2 regions of the Actinoplanes sp. NPDC023801 genome follow, and region 1 is predicted to be linked to the other one. Evidence: riboswitches for the same ligand, from Rfam matches in the RefSeq annotation. Region 1 holds a riboswitch; the other holds the start of a gene.
What was found. A riboswitch is a leader RNA that binds a small molecule or an ion and turns the genes downstream of it on or off. The one in region 1 is predicted to bind cyclic di-AMP.

Region 1 (6,934 bases):
CTTCTCCCGCCGGTAGGCGACCTCATACGAATGGCGCGCCCCGCTGGGTCAGCGGTGCGCGCCATTCGTGTGCGCTGCTAGTTGACCGACAGATGCACGTGGTTGGTGTGGTCGCTGGACGGGTCGCCGCCCGCCCCGCTGTACGACTTCCAGCCACTGCTCGGCAGCCAGATCCGGCGGTACCAGATCACGTAGAGCACGTTGAGATCGTCGGCGTTGTTGATGAAGTAGTTCGCCAGCCGATCGCCGTACGTCTTGTCGGCTCCGGTGGCATCCCCGCCGAACGTGCCCTTCTCGGACGAGAAGTCGCAGGCCCGGCCCTTGGGGTGCTCACCGCTGTTCTGGGTGCGCCAGCACTTGGTGAACCGGGTGAACCCGTCGGCACGGGCCTCCTTGTAGGCGTGCAGGAGGGTCGGGGTGACGCAGCCGCCCGTCCCGGTCGGGTCGGTCTCGCTGCAACCGCCGCCCCCCGGGCCCGGCGCCGCGTCGGCGCTGCCGCCGCCGTCGGACGATGAACCGGCGTCGTCACCCTGGTTCGCGGCCTTCAGCGCGGCCTCGGCCTGCTGCTTCTGCTTCGCCATCACGGTGACCTGCTTCTGCTGGTCCTTGATGGCGATGTCGATCGCGCTCTTGGCCTTCTGCTGGGTTTCCCGGGTGGTCTTCAGATCCTGGATCGCGCGGTTCTGGTCGGCCGCGACGACGGCCAGTGTCTCGGCCTTGTCCAGGAAGCCCTCGGGGCTGCTGGAGTTGATCAGAGCGGCCATCGGGCCGGCCCGGCCGGTGGCGTACGCCTGGGCCGCCATCTCGTCCAGCGCCTGCTGCTGCGGGCCCAGGGCGGCGTCCAGCCGCTTGAGCTCGGCGGTCAGCTTGGCCTGCTGCTCCTTGGACGTCTTCAGCTTGGCCTTGGCCTCGACGAAGCCCTTGGAGGCCTTCTCGAGCTTGTCGATCAGGGAGGCGGATCCGCCCTCACCGTCGTCACCTGAGTCGCCGGGGGCGGCGAACAACCGGGGGGCCGCGGTGGCCGGCGTCGGGGCAACGGCCAGTCCGCACGCGGCGACGAGCAGCGCCAGCAACGCCGCTAATCGCCGCGCAGTGTTCTGCTGCACAGGCATTTCCTTCCGTCGGCCGCCGGCCGGGTTAGCTGACGGGTTCGGGACGAAGGAAATCCCTACCGCTGTGCGCGGATTCACCCCGGGAATGCGGCTTGTTCACGACCTGCCCCGAGCTTCGCTCCCGGCGGGTCGGTGACGGCGTCCGCACCGTCGCGAATAAGTCACATCATTGGATCCCCGGCTCGCCATTTACGGCGATTAGGCGGCGGCACCCATACGGGAACCGCACCGACCATACCTACTCGATCGACAGATCGACAGTTCTCGCACAGCTGGCAATGACCCCGACACGAACGGTGACAGAATTACGGAAAGTCGTTGATCGGTAACACTTTTCGCCGTTCCTCGGGTCTGATCCACGGCGATATCTCGGGTAAGCTGACCGCCGGTCCTGCCAGGACGGCACCGCCCCCGAGTTGCCGGCAGGCCGCCGCCCAATCGCCGAAAGGCGAGCCGGGGAACCAGGTCACTGGGGTGTATCCGCAGTTTGCGGTAGGGATTGCTTCCGTCCCGAACCCGTCAGCTAACTCGGTCGGCGGTGACACGGAAGGAACTGTTGATGACCGCAAGTCCCCGCCGGTGGCTGATTCTTGCCCTGGCACCGCTGGCGGCTGCCGTGATGCTCATGGCGCCCTCGTCTCCGGCCTCGGCCGAGCCCGGCGGTTCCTCGACCACTGCTCAAGAGCAGGAGCAGGATGACGACGCGCTTCTCTCCGATGTGATCGAATCCACAAACCGGCGATATGTCGCTGCCAAGGCGGCCGTGGAGAAGTCCACGAAGACGCAGACGCAGCTGGCCAATCAGATCAAGCAGGCCGAGGCCCGGCGCAACGCGCTGATCCCTGAGGTCGATCAGATCGCCAAGCAGCAGTACATGACGGGCAATCTCAGCACCGTCAGCTACCTGCTGAAATCGAACTCGTCGACCAACTTCATGGAGAAGGCGGTCTCGCTCGAGGAGATCAACCGGCTGCACGACGCCAAGTTGAACGAACTCAACCAGGCCGTCCGGACCATCACTGAGAGCAAGAAGCGTCTCGATGCCGAGGTCAAGCAGCAGCAGCAGGACGCCGCGCTGATGAAGAAGCAGAAGGACCAGGCCGCGGACGCGTTCGCGCTGGTCGGTGGCAAGGGTGTCACCAAGGGCTTCGTGGTTGCCGACTCGCCGGACGCGGCTCCGGCGCCGCGCAACTCCAGCGGCGGCTTCTCCTCCGAGGGCTGCACCGAGAAGGACCCCACCACCGGCGGCTGTGTGACCAAGCGCACCCTGCACATGTACAAGGAGACCAAGAAGGCCGGCTTCAACATGTTCGTCGGTTGCTACCGGCCCGGTGGCCCCTACGAACACCCGAAGGGCCGGGCCTGCGACTGGTCCCTTCAGAAGAGCGGCTTCTCCAGCTACGACACGGACAAGGAATTCAAGTACGGCAACGACTTGATGGCGTTCCTGGTTCGTAACGGCGACCGGCTCGGCATCTACTACGTGATCTGGAATCGGAAGATCTGGTTCCCGGCCAACGGCTGGAGCGACTACCACGGGGCCAGTGCGCACACTGACCACGTACACGTCTCCATGCTTTAACGGCAGACAGCGAGAAGGCCCGCCCCCGGGAAGGGGGCGGGCCTTCTTTCGTCCGTGCTCAGTGCACCGCGCGACGCACCGGCGCCCGCCCGTGCGGCTGAGCCGGTGCCGGGCCGGCCGGCACCCCGGCCGGGATCGGCATGGTCACCGGGCGTACCTGGGTCACCTCCAGCTCCTTGCCGTGATGCAGCAGGGTGAGGCGGGCCTGGCCGCCACCGTTGCGCAGCGAGTACGTGACCTCGTCGGAGGTCACGTTCACGCGCAGCCGCAGGCCGCGCCAGAGCAGCGAGAACTCCAGGTTGTTGATGCGGCTGGGCAGGCGCGGGGCGAAGCTCAGCTGACCGTTGAAGTCACGCATGCCACCGAGGCCGGCGACCAGCGAGATCCAGGTACCGGCCAGGGACGCCACGTGGACGCCGTCCCGGGCGTTCTGGTGCAGGTCGTGCAGGTCCATCAGGGCGGCCTCGCCCAGGTAGTCGTGGGCCAGCTCGAGGTGCCCGGTCTCGGCCGCCAGAACGGCCTGGATGCAGGCGGAGAGCGACGAATCCCGTACGGTCCGGGCGTCGTAGTAGGCGAAGTTGCGTGCCTTCTCCTCGGGCGTGAACGCGTCACCCCGGATGTACATCGCCATGACCAGGTCGGCCTGCTTGATCACCTGCTTGCGGTACAGGTCGAAGTACGGGAAGTTCAGCAGCAGCGGGTACCCCTCCGGCGGGGTGTTCTCGAAGTCCCACTCCTGGAGCCGGGTGAAGCCCTCGCACTGCTGGTGGACGCCGAGCTCCTTGTCGTACGGGATGTGCACGGCAGCCGCCGCGTCCCGCCACGACGCCGCCTCCTCGTCGTCCACACCCAGCCTGCGGGCCAGGTCGGGGTGCCGCTTGCAGGCCTCGACCGCGGTCATCAGGTTCTGCTGGGCCATCAGGTTGGTGTAGATGTTGTCGTTCACCACGGCGGTGTACTCGTCCGGCCCGGTCACGCCGTCGATGTGGAAGCGCCCGTGCCGGTCGTGGTGCCCCAGCGAACGCCACAGCCGTGCGGTCTCCACCAGCAGCTCCAGGCCGACCTCCCGCTCGAAGTCGTAGTCGCCGGTGGCCTGCACGTAACGACGGACCGCATCGGCGATGTCGGCCGCGATGTGGAACCCTGCCGTGCCGGCCGGCCAGTAGCCGGAGCACTCCTGGCCGCGGATGGTCCGCCACGGGAACGCGGCGCCCTGCAGGCCGAGTGTCTGCGCCCGCTCCCGCGCCAGGTCAAGCGTCGAGTGCCGCCAGCGCAGCACGTCGGCCGCCGCGGAGGGCTGGGTGTAGGTCAGGGCCGGCAGCACGAACGTCTCGGCGTCCCAGAACGTGTGACCGTCGTAGCCCGGCCCGGTGAGGCCCTTGGAGCCGATCGGGCGCTGTTCGGCCCGGGCGCCGGCCTGCAGCGTGTGGAACAGCCCGAAGCGGACCGCCTGCTGCACCTCCGGGTCGCCCTCCACCTTGACGTCGGAGTGGTCCCAGAACGCGTCCAGGTAGTCCCGCTGCTGCTGGACCAGGCCCTCCCAGCCGTCCAGGCGGGCGCTGGCGAGGGCCGCGCCGACCTGGTCACGCAGTGCGGGCAGTGAGCGGATGCTGGACCAGCCGTACGCCGCGAGCTTGACGACCCGCAGCTTCTGGCCGGGCTCCAGGCGGCAGGCCACCGTGGTGCGCAACCAGTCGGGGTGGCCCTCGGTGGTGATGGCGTGCCGGCCCGGCGTCTCCGCCGAGTGCTCCATGGCCGCGGCCATCCGCAGGTCACTGGCCTTGGTGCGGTGGACCAGGATGCCGCCGGTGGGCTGCTCCAGCATCTCCTCGCCCTGCAACGGGCGGTCCAGCACCGCGGCCACCCGCGGGTCCTTGCTCATCGGCGGCAGCTGCTCGTTGGCGACCAGCTCCGACTGCAGGATCAGCCGGGCGGAGGTGTCCAGCGGCTCGACCTCGTAGAGGAACGCCACGATGGCCCGCTGGGTGAACGAGACCAGCCGCACGGTCCGTACCCGGACGCCCTGCCCTGACGGGGACACCCACTCGACGACCCGTTCCAGGGTGCCGGCCCGCAGGTCGAGGCAGCGTTCGTGGGAGAGCAGCTCGCCGTACCGGACGTCGAACGGCTCGTCGTTGACCAGCAGACGCATCAGCTTGGCGTTGGTGACGTTGACCATGGTCTGGCCGGACTCGGGGAAGCCGTACCCCGCCTCGGCGTGCGGCAGCGGCCGCAGCTCGTAGAACGAGTTCAGATAGCTGCCCGGCAGGCCGTGCGGCTCACCCTCGTCCAGGTTCCCGCGTATCCCGATGTGGCCGTTGGAGAGCGCGAACACCGACTCTGACTGGGCCAGCAGGTCCAGGTCCAGCCGGGTCTCCCGGATATGCCAGGGGTCGACGGGGTAGGCCCGTTCACGGATCACGGTCGTGCCTCTCGATGACTGAATTGCAGAGGAGGTCTTACTGCGTGAGGAGCTCGGACAGGTCGGTGACGACCACGTCGGCGCCGTGTTCGCGCAGCGCCTCGGCCTGACCCACCCGGTCCACGCCGATCACGATGCCGAACCCGCCGGCCCGGCCGGCGGCGACGCCCGCCTGTGCGTCCTCGAAGACGGCGCAGTTCGCCGGGTCGAGGCCGAGCAGCTCGGCGCCCTTCAGGAACGTGTCGGGTGCGGGCTTGCCGGGCAGACCCAGCTCACGCGCGACGACACCGTCCACGCGGGCCTCCAGGAGGTCGGCGATCCCGGCCGCCTCCAGGACGTCCTTACAGTTGGCGCTCGCCGACACGACCGCCCGGCGTAGACCGGCGGCGTGTGCGGCCTTCAGGTACTCCACCGATCCGGGGTAGACCTGGACGGCGCCTTCTTTGATCTTCTCTAGCACGAGCAGGTTCTTGCTTTTGCCGATGCCGTTGACGGTCTCCCGATCGGGGGTGTCGTCGGGGTCGCCCTCGGGAAGGAGGATGCCTCGCGAGGCCAGGAAGGTCCGGACCCCGTCGGCACGTTGCCGGCCGTCGACGTATCGGTGGTAGTCGGCGGCCGGGTCGAATGGCACGTACGGCTGTCCGTGCTGTTCGGCCCATGATTGCAGGAACGCGTCGAACGTCTGTTTCCACGCAGCGTTGTGCACCAGCGCGGTCTGCGTCAACACGCCATCAAGATCGAATAAGCAAGCGGTCACCTGTGAGGGAAGTCCGAGCACGCGCCCAATGTAGCCGGACCCGATCCCGCGCGAGAGCCGAAGGGCGCCTTCACATTTCCACGATGGTTTACAAGTAGTTCAAGCTGCGGAATTCAAGATGATCCGCAGTCCGATCGAGGTGCCGATGGGCCCGGTGGCCGTCGTGACCTCGTCGCACAACTGGTGCGCCAGCCACAGCCCGCGCCCGCCGACCTCGAACGCCTCCGGGGTGCGCAGGCCGTCCAGATAGGCACCGGGGATGCCGGGGCCGGAGTCGGTCACCACGCACCACACCGAACCGTCCTCGATCTTCAGGACGACCCGGCCGTTGCCGTCGGCGTGCAGCACCACATTAGTGATCACCTCGTTGACGGCCAGCACGAACCCGTCCTGGCGGTCACCGGCCAGCCCGGCAGCGTGGAGCAGGCGGGTTATCTCGTGCCGCAGCAGGGTGATGTCGTCCGGGCCGAAGGAGCGGTCCAGCAGCACCGGCCACTCCCGCGGCGGGGCGGCATCGGCCGTCGGCTCCCCGTCGAGAGCCGAACGTACGCTCTGGCCGATCCTGTCCTCCACCGTGGTGCAGCCTACGCGCTGAGACCGGCCGGTGGCGGGAGGCCTCGTCGAACGCGCCCGGAAGTGGCGCCGCGCGAACGGTCAGCGCCAGCCGACATCGATGCGGTCCCCGCGCTGGTCGAAGAAGTGCAGGGCCTCCATCCGGACCGAGACGGCAAGCGGGTGTCCCGAGCCGACCTGCGGGTACGGCGCGAGCCGCACGGCGAGCTCGGCGGGCTTGCGGTGATGCCGCCCGGGGTCGGTGGCCACCCCACCCTGACCCTCGGAGGCCACATTGTCCGGGCTGCCCGGGCGGGCCAGTCGCTGCAGGGCCCCGCCCAGCCGCTTGAACGCGCCGCCACCGCTGCGTCCGTCGTCGGTGACCGCGGCGCCGATCTCGTCCACCACGATGGCCGTGGCGCCGACGTCGAGGTACGCCAGCGACTCGTGCCCGTGGTGCTCCAGGTACCGGATGCGGCCCTGGAAGACGTGACCCTGCGTGTCCGGGG
Region 2 (6,934 bases), on a different contig from region 1:
TCCTCGTTCGTGCTCGTCCCGGCCGAGCAGCGGGGACAGGATGCCGACGCCGAAGTCGAAGCCCTCGAGGACGAAATAGAGCACCCAGGCGAGTACGAGCACCGCGAACCAGAACGTGATCATGAGGGGTCGCTCCTAGTAGGCGGGAACCGGCTCGGACTCTTCCCGTTCGGCGGGAAGCGGTGTCAGCGGCTTGCGGGACAGGTGCACGACGAGGCGGTACCAGACGACGGCGAGCAGGCCGTAGACGATCGTGAACCCGGCCAGCGACACGATCACCTCGGCGCGGGTGAGGCCGGGGGAGATGCCGTCGGCGACCTTGGAGATGCCGAAGGCGAGCCACGGCTGCCGTGCGGTCTCGGTGAAGATCCAGCCGAACGTGTTGGCGGCGGCCGGGATCATGGGTGCGAGCAGGACGAAGCGCTTCAGCCAGCCGGGTGTGCCCCCGCCGGGCTGCAGGAAGCCGGGCAGCAGCGGGACGCGCCGGGTGGTGTCCCAGTTCGACCACAGGTGGTACGCGGCGAGCGCCATCCCGAGCACGCCGGCGCCGATCATGAGACGGAAGGTCCAGAACGCCACCGGGATCATCGGTACGTAGCTGCCCGGCCCGTACTGTGCGACGTAAGCGGCCTGGAGGTCGTCGATGCCCTGGACGGTCCCGCCGAACGAGCCGGTACCGAGGAACGACAGCAGGCCGGGGATCTCGATGCTGAAGAACGGCCGGTCGTGACCGAGTTCGCCGATCGCGAAGACCGAGAACGGTGCCCCGGTGGTCGTCTCGTACAGGGCCTCGGCCGCCGCCATCTTCATCGGCTGCACGGCCGTCATCACCTTGCCGAGGTGGTCGCCACTGATCGCGGTGACCGCGCCGCCGATCAGCATGGTCCACGCCCCGACCCGGGAGAGCGTGCCGAAGGCGGTGTCGGCCGAGGCCCGCCAGATCCCGATCGCCAGCAGCAGCCCGCCGCCGGCCATCGCGGCCCCGCCGATCGTGTGCGGGAACGCGGCGAGCACGACCTCGTTGGTGAGCAGTTCGGTGAAGCTGGTCAGGTGCGCGCGCCCGGTGTCCGGGTCGAGTGCGTAGGCGACCGGGTTCTGCATGAACGAGTTGGCGGCCAGGATGATGTACGCCGAGAGCAGCGTCCCGACGGCGACGATCACGATGGTGGCGGCGTGCAGGCGGCGGGGCAGCCGGTCCCATCCGAAGTACCAGAGGGCCAGGAACGTCGCCTCGAGGAAGAACGCGAGCATGCCCTCGATGGCCAGGGTGGGTCCGAAGACGTCGCCGTAGAACCGGGCGAACGAGCTCCAGCCGAGTCCGAACTGGAACTCCTGGACGAGTCCGGTGACGACACCGACGGCGAACGTGACGATCAGCAGCTTGCCGGTGAACTTGGCCAGGTGCAGGTACTTGTCCCGGCCGGTGCGCAGCCAGGCGAGGTGGAACCCGGCCGCGGTGGCGGACAGCGAGATGGAGACCGGCACGAACAGGTAGTGGTAGATCGTCACGACCGCGAACTGCAGCCGGGTGAGGTCGAGCACGTCCATGGCAGCCCCTCTACGACGTTTCGTAGTAGATACTACGACGCGTAGTACGACACGGTGAAGTAGAGTGGGTCACATGGCGAGGAACGATCTCGAACGCGAGGTCATGACGAAGTTGTGGGACGCGGGCGAACCGCTCACCGTCCGGCAGGTGCACGAGCTGCTCAGCCGGGACCGTGACCTGGCGTACACGACCGTGATGACCGTGCTCGACCGGCTCGCCAAGAAGGGCCTGGTCACCCAGCAGCGCGCCGACCGCGCCTACCGGTACGCCCCGGCGCAGACCCGCGAGGAGATGACCGCCGGGGTGATGCTCGACGCGCTCAGCGCCACCCCCGACCGGGACGCCGCTCTCGCGTACTTCATGGGGCAGTTGCCCCCGGAGGCGCTGCGGGCCGCGATGGAGAAGGCCGCCCGTAACATCGAGCGGTGACCGCCCTCCTGCTCGGTGCCCTCGGGCTGACGCTCTCCCTGGCCGCGCCGAGACTGCTGGCGAACGCCCGGTGGACCGACCGGGCGCCGGTCGCCGCGATCCTGCTCTGGCAGTCGCTCACGCTCACCGCCGTGCTCTGCGCGCTCGGCGTGGTGCTGGCCGCGCCCGAGGAGATGTCCCGCGAGGCCGGAGCCCGTCATCCCGAGGTGGTCGCGGCCCTGCTGTTCTCCCTCGCGGTGGCCGCCGTCATCGTGATCCGGCTGCTGATCTCGCTGGGCCGGGTCAGCCACCGCGCGCGGGCCCGGCGCGCCCGGCACCGGATGCTCGTCGACCTGCTCGACCGGGTGGAACGCCACGACGACCTGGGCGGCGAGGAGGTACGGGTGCTCGACGGCCCGCTGCCGCTTGCCTACTGCGTGCCCGGCCGGCACCCGCGGGTGGTGCTCAGCGACGGGGTCCTGCGCGTGCTCGACCGGGAGCAGGTGGACGCGGTCCTCGCCCACGAACGCGCCCACCTGCGGCACCACCACGAGCTGGTGATGGAGTCGTTCACCGCGTTCTACCGGGCGGTGCCGGGACCGCTGCGGTCGAAGGCGCCGCTGGACGCCGTGCACCTGCTGCTCGAGATGGTCGCCGACGACGCCGCCCGGCGCCGGGCGGGGACGGCGCCGCTGCGTACCGCGCTGGCCCGCCTGGCCGACGCCGTCCCCCTGGCGGAGGAGGTGACCGCCGACCCCGAGGGTGAATCCCGGCGTCGCCGGCTGGCCCGGCTGGACGGCCCGGAGCGGAGTTCGGCGGTCCTCACGGTGGCGGCCGCGGCCGGGGCGGCGGGTCTGCTGGTGTTACCCACCGTGATCGTGGTGGTGCCCTGGCTGGCGCGGGCCATGGACAGCTGGCCGTTTTAGACCACCCAGCGTGAACTTAACCGTGCGTACAGTTCGCCGGGGTGTGCGACCTTCATTTGCCGCCTTGATCCGAGTACGGTGGTCCCCGGTTCGACCAGCCCCCCATCGGTCACCCGGCCGATCTGGCGAGCCACCGCCTAATCGCGCCATCGCCTGATCGCGAGCCGGGGAACCGAGCACCTGGGGTGAAGCCGCGGCGACGCGGCCGGGCAGACTTCCCGCCCGAACCCGTCAGCTAACCCGGTCGGCGGCTGAACGGGAAGAAAGGAAGACGCACCAGCGTGAAACGGATTGGCGCGCGTCGCGCCGGCCTCGTGCGCATCGTGCTGTGCGCGGCGGCCGCGGCCGGCATCCTGGTCACGGGACCGGCCGTCGCCCATGCCGAGCCTTCCCCCGCGGAGATCGAGAAAAAGATCGACAAGGAGTGGAACGAGCTCGAGCCCGTCATCGAGGACTACAACGGCACCCACGCCAAGCTGGTCAAGCTGCGCAAGCAGCAGAAGGACCTGGCGAAGACCCTCGCCCCGCTGCAGGCCCAGGTGGACAAGGCGATGGTCCAGGTGAAGGGTCTCGCGGTCGACGCCTACATGCAGGGCCCGCCGGGCACCATGAACGCGATGATCCTGACCGGTTCGCCGACCGGCTTCGTGGACAAGCTGACGCTTCTCGATCAGCTGTCCGCCAACCGGAAGGCCTCGATCGCCGAGGTCGCCAAGCTTCGCGACAAGTACGCCGCCGACAAGGCGACCGTCGACAAGCTGGAGTCCGAGATCGAGGTCCGGGACACCGACCTCGCGACCAAGAGGACGGCGATCGAGAAGGAGATCACCAAGCTCCAGAAGCTCCGTCTCGACGCCTACGGCGATGTCGACGCGAGCGACGGGGAGCTGCGCACCGGCCCCTGCCCGGTCGCGTACACGAACGACAAGGGCGGCCGCGCCGCCCAGAAGGCGTGCGACCTGATCGGCAAGCCCTACGTCTTCGGCTCGAACGGCCCGAACACCTACGACTGCTCGGGCCTGACGCAGGAGGCCTGGGGTGCGGTCGGCGTGCACCTCGAGCACTACACGAAGGATCAGTGGGGCTCCACCAGGGCGGTGAGCCGGAGCGAGCTGAAGCCGGGCGACCTGGTCTTCTACTACTCCGATGTGCACCATGTCGCCCTCTACATCGGCGGCGGCAAGGTGGTGCACGCGCCGCGCACGGGCGACCACGTGCGGATGGCCACCATCGACCGGGGACCTATCGCGGGCTATCGACGCCCGGCCTAGAAACCCCATGCGGAAAGGTCGCCGTCCTCGGACGGCGGCCTTTCTTCATTTCGTACGGGCCACATTTCGTACGGGCCACGAAGGTAACCGGCCCGCGCCCGCGAGCCGGGCGGTCCGCCCCGGCGGGACACGCGACCGCCGAGCTTGAGCGATCCGTCACCGGCTGTGGTGCTCCAACAGCCTGCGCAGCAAGCCGGTGAGCTGTTCCCGTTCGCCCGCCGAGAGCGGCGCCAGCAGCTCGTCCTGGATCGCATCCGCCCGTCCGCTCAGCTCGGCCCCGCGCTCCTGCCCGGCGGCGGTGACCACGACCACGTTGCGCCGCCGGTCCGCCGGATCCGGTGCCCGCTCCACGAAACCGGCCGACTCCAGTTCGTTCAGGGCTCCGACGAGGTCGCTCAGGTGGATCCCGGTGCGCCGCCCGAGCGCTGCCTGACTGGCCGGGCCGTCCGTGATCAGCGACGCCAGCAGCCGGTAGTGACAGCCCTTCGCCCCGGCGGCCGCGAAACCGCCGGCGACGAGCCGGTGCGCGTGCACGGCGGTCTGGGAGAGCAGCCAGCTCGGCAGGTGATCCACGTGACGACGATATCATTCGACGGGCTAACGTTAGTCGGACTAACGTTAGCCGTATGAACGATTTTCGGGTGCACGTCCCGCAAGCCGACCTCGACGACCTGGCCGCGCGCCTCACCCGTACCCGATGGCCCGAAGAAGCGCCCGAGGAGTACGGCATCACCGTGGCCCGGGTGCGCGCACTCGCCGGGCATTGGCTCGAGTTCGACTGGCGCGCCCACGAGGCCGCGCTCAACGCCGTACCGCAGCAGGTCACCGAGATCGGCGGTGACCGCGTCCACTTCTTCCACGCCCGGTCCGCCGACCCGAACGCCCTGCCCCTGCTGCTCACCCACGGCTGGCCCGGCTCCACGGTGGAGTTCCTCGACGTGCTCGGACCGCTCACCGAGTACTTCCACGTGGTGGCCCCGGCAATCCCCGGCTTCGGGCTCTCCGGCCCGACCGGCGGCCGCTGGGCAATCCAGCGGGTGGCCGAGGCCTGGGCCGAACTGATGTCCCGGCTCGGATACCGGCGCTACGGCGCCCAGGGCGGCGACTGGGGCTCCGGCATCTCCCGGCTGCTCGCCACGGTCGCTCCCGAGCGGGTCATCGGCGTGCACGTCAACTACCTGCCGACACCCGGCTCCCCGGACGGGCTCGGACCCGAGGATCAGGACCGTCTCGCCCGGACCATGCGGCTGGCCGCCAACCGGCACCCGCACCAGATCCTGTTCGCCGCGACCCCGCAGACCCCCGCGTACGCCCTCAACGACTCACCGGCCGGACTGCTCGCCTTCATGGCCGAGAAGTTCGACACCTGGGCCGACCCGGCCACACCGGTCCCCGACGACCGCATCGTCGCGAACATCGCCCATCACTGGCTGTTCCGTACCGCCGGCTCGGCCGCACGTCTGATCAAGGAGAGCGGCCTCGGCGGACCGCTCCCGGCCTGCCCGGTCCCGCTGGCCGTCGCGGTTCTTCCCCGTGACATCGTCCAGTCGATCCGCCCGCTGGCCGAGCAGCGCGAGACGATCACCCGCTGGACCGAGTACCCCCGTGGTGGCCACTTCGCGGCCCTGGAGGTGCCCGGCCTCTACACCGCCGACGTGACCGAGTTCTTCCGCACCCTGACAAACCGCTGACCCCCGGCTGTCGCGCACCGCTGTCTCAGCAGCCCCCGAAACAGCGGCACAGTCCAGCCGCAAAGGCCCGGCTGTGCGCCACTGTTGTCTCAGCTGCGCTGAGACAACGGTGTGCGACAACCGGGGGGTGGGTGGGTGTCAGGCGGGGCCGGGCAGCCCTGCGGGACCGGCCACGCCGGGCCCACCCTCCAGGTCGTGCAGCTGCCGGACGACGTGGTCACCGAGCGCCGCCCGGTAGTCGACGGCCAGCTGACCCAGGTTGTCGATCTCCTCGAGCAGGGCGGCCCGGCTCCGGGCCAGGTCGTCCATCGCCTCGGTGTGCTGCCGCTCGGCGTCGGCCTCCAGTGCGCCGGCCGCGCGGCGGGCCTCACCGGTGACCTGCTCGGCGCGGACCTGTGCGTCGGCGAGCAGCTGGTCGGACTCCCGCTGCGCGTCACGGACGTGCTCGTCGGCGGTGCGCTGCGCCATCATCAGGACCCGGTCGTCGGGCTCGCCCGCCATGCCGTTGCCGCGCACCTCCGGCGGCGCGGAACGAGCCTCGCGCCGCGCCTGCTCGAGCCGGGCCTGCGCGTCGCGCGCCTCCTGCTCGGCCCGCGCGAGACCCTCACGCAGCTGCATGAGCCGCGCCGCGAGTTCGGACACCTCGCCGTTCAGCACGGTGGTCGCCGCCGGGTCGGCCGGGGCGCCGCGGTCCTGGCGCAGCCGCTCGGCCAGGCGGTCGTTCTCCTCGATCAGCCGGATCAGCTCCTGGCCGGCCTCGTCGAGGAAGGCGTCGACCTCCTCCTCGTCGTACCCCCGCTTACCGATCGGTGGTTTCCGGAAATCCATGTTGTGGATGTCTGCCGGAGTGATCGGCATGGTGACCTCGATTCCCGCCGGTTCCGGTCGATCCGACGTCGTTGGACGACAGCGCCGATTCGAAGCCCGGCCCTCGGGCGGCAGCCGGACTCCCGGCGTGAACAGGCGCGCCGGCGAATCGTATCCGCATCTGTCACCCCACTCACGGTGAACCGATCCGGTATCACCGGTAACGCCTACCGCATCGTCCGCGTAACGGCAGGTCACCGGCGATCGCCCGGTGCGCCGAAC

Region 2: linked by a shared signal. The riboswitch ahead of AB0G04_RS12615 (NlpC/P60 family protein) and the one ahead of AB0G04_RS21545 (hypothetical protein) in region 1 are both predicted to bind cyclic di-AMP.

What each region holds. Positions count from the first base shown of each region.
Region 1 is NZ_JBFAAI010000011.1:216,678-223,611, reverse strand. It holds gene AB0G04_RS21555 (ABC transporter ATP-binding protein) at 1-16, shown strand, start outside; gene AB0G04_RS21550 (hypothetical protein) at 78-1,112, opposite strand; cyclic di-AMP (ydaO/yuaA leader) riboswitch at 1,111-1,327, opposite strand; cyclic di-AMP (ydaO/yuaA leader) riboswitch at 1,534-1,667, shown strand; gene AB0G04_RS21545 (hypothetical protein) at 1,672-2,694, shown strand; gene AB0G04_RS21540 (glycoside hydrolase family 65 protein) at 2,753-5,116, opposite strand; gene AB0G04_RS21535 (beta-phosphoglucomutase family hydrolase) at 5,154-5,894, opposite strand; gene AB0G04_RS21530 (ATP-binding protein) at 5,973-6,446, opposite strand; gene AB0G04_RS21525 (ABC transporter ATP-binding protein) at 6,528-6,934, opposite strand, start outside.
Region 2 is NZ_JBFAAI010000005.1:149,391-156,324, reverse strand. It holds gene cydB (cytochrome d ubiquinol oxidase subunit II) at 1-123, opposite strand, end outside; gene AB0G04_RS12630 (cytochrome ubiquinol oxidase subunit I) at 136-1,548, opposite strand; gene AB0G04_RS12625 (BlaI/MecI/CopY family transcriptional regulator) at 1,622-1,978, shown strand; gene AB0G04_RS12620 (M56 family metallopeptidase) at 1,975-2,883, shown strand; cyclic di-AMP (ydaO/yuaA leader) riboswitch at 3,024-3,148, shown strand; gene AB0G04_RS12615 (NlpC/P60 family protein) at 3,165-4,154, shown strand; gene AB0G04_RS12610 (MarR family winged helix-turn-helix transcriptional regulator) at 4,311-4,727, opposite strand; gene AB0G04_RS12605 (epoxide hydrolase family protein) at 4,781-5,845, shown strand; gene AB0G04_RS12600 (DivIVA domain-containing protein) at 5,984-6,703, opposite strand.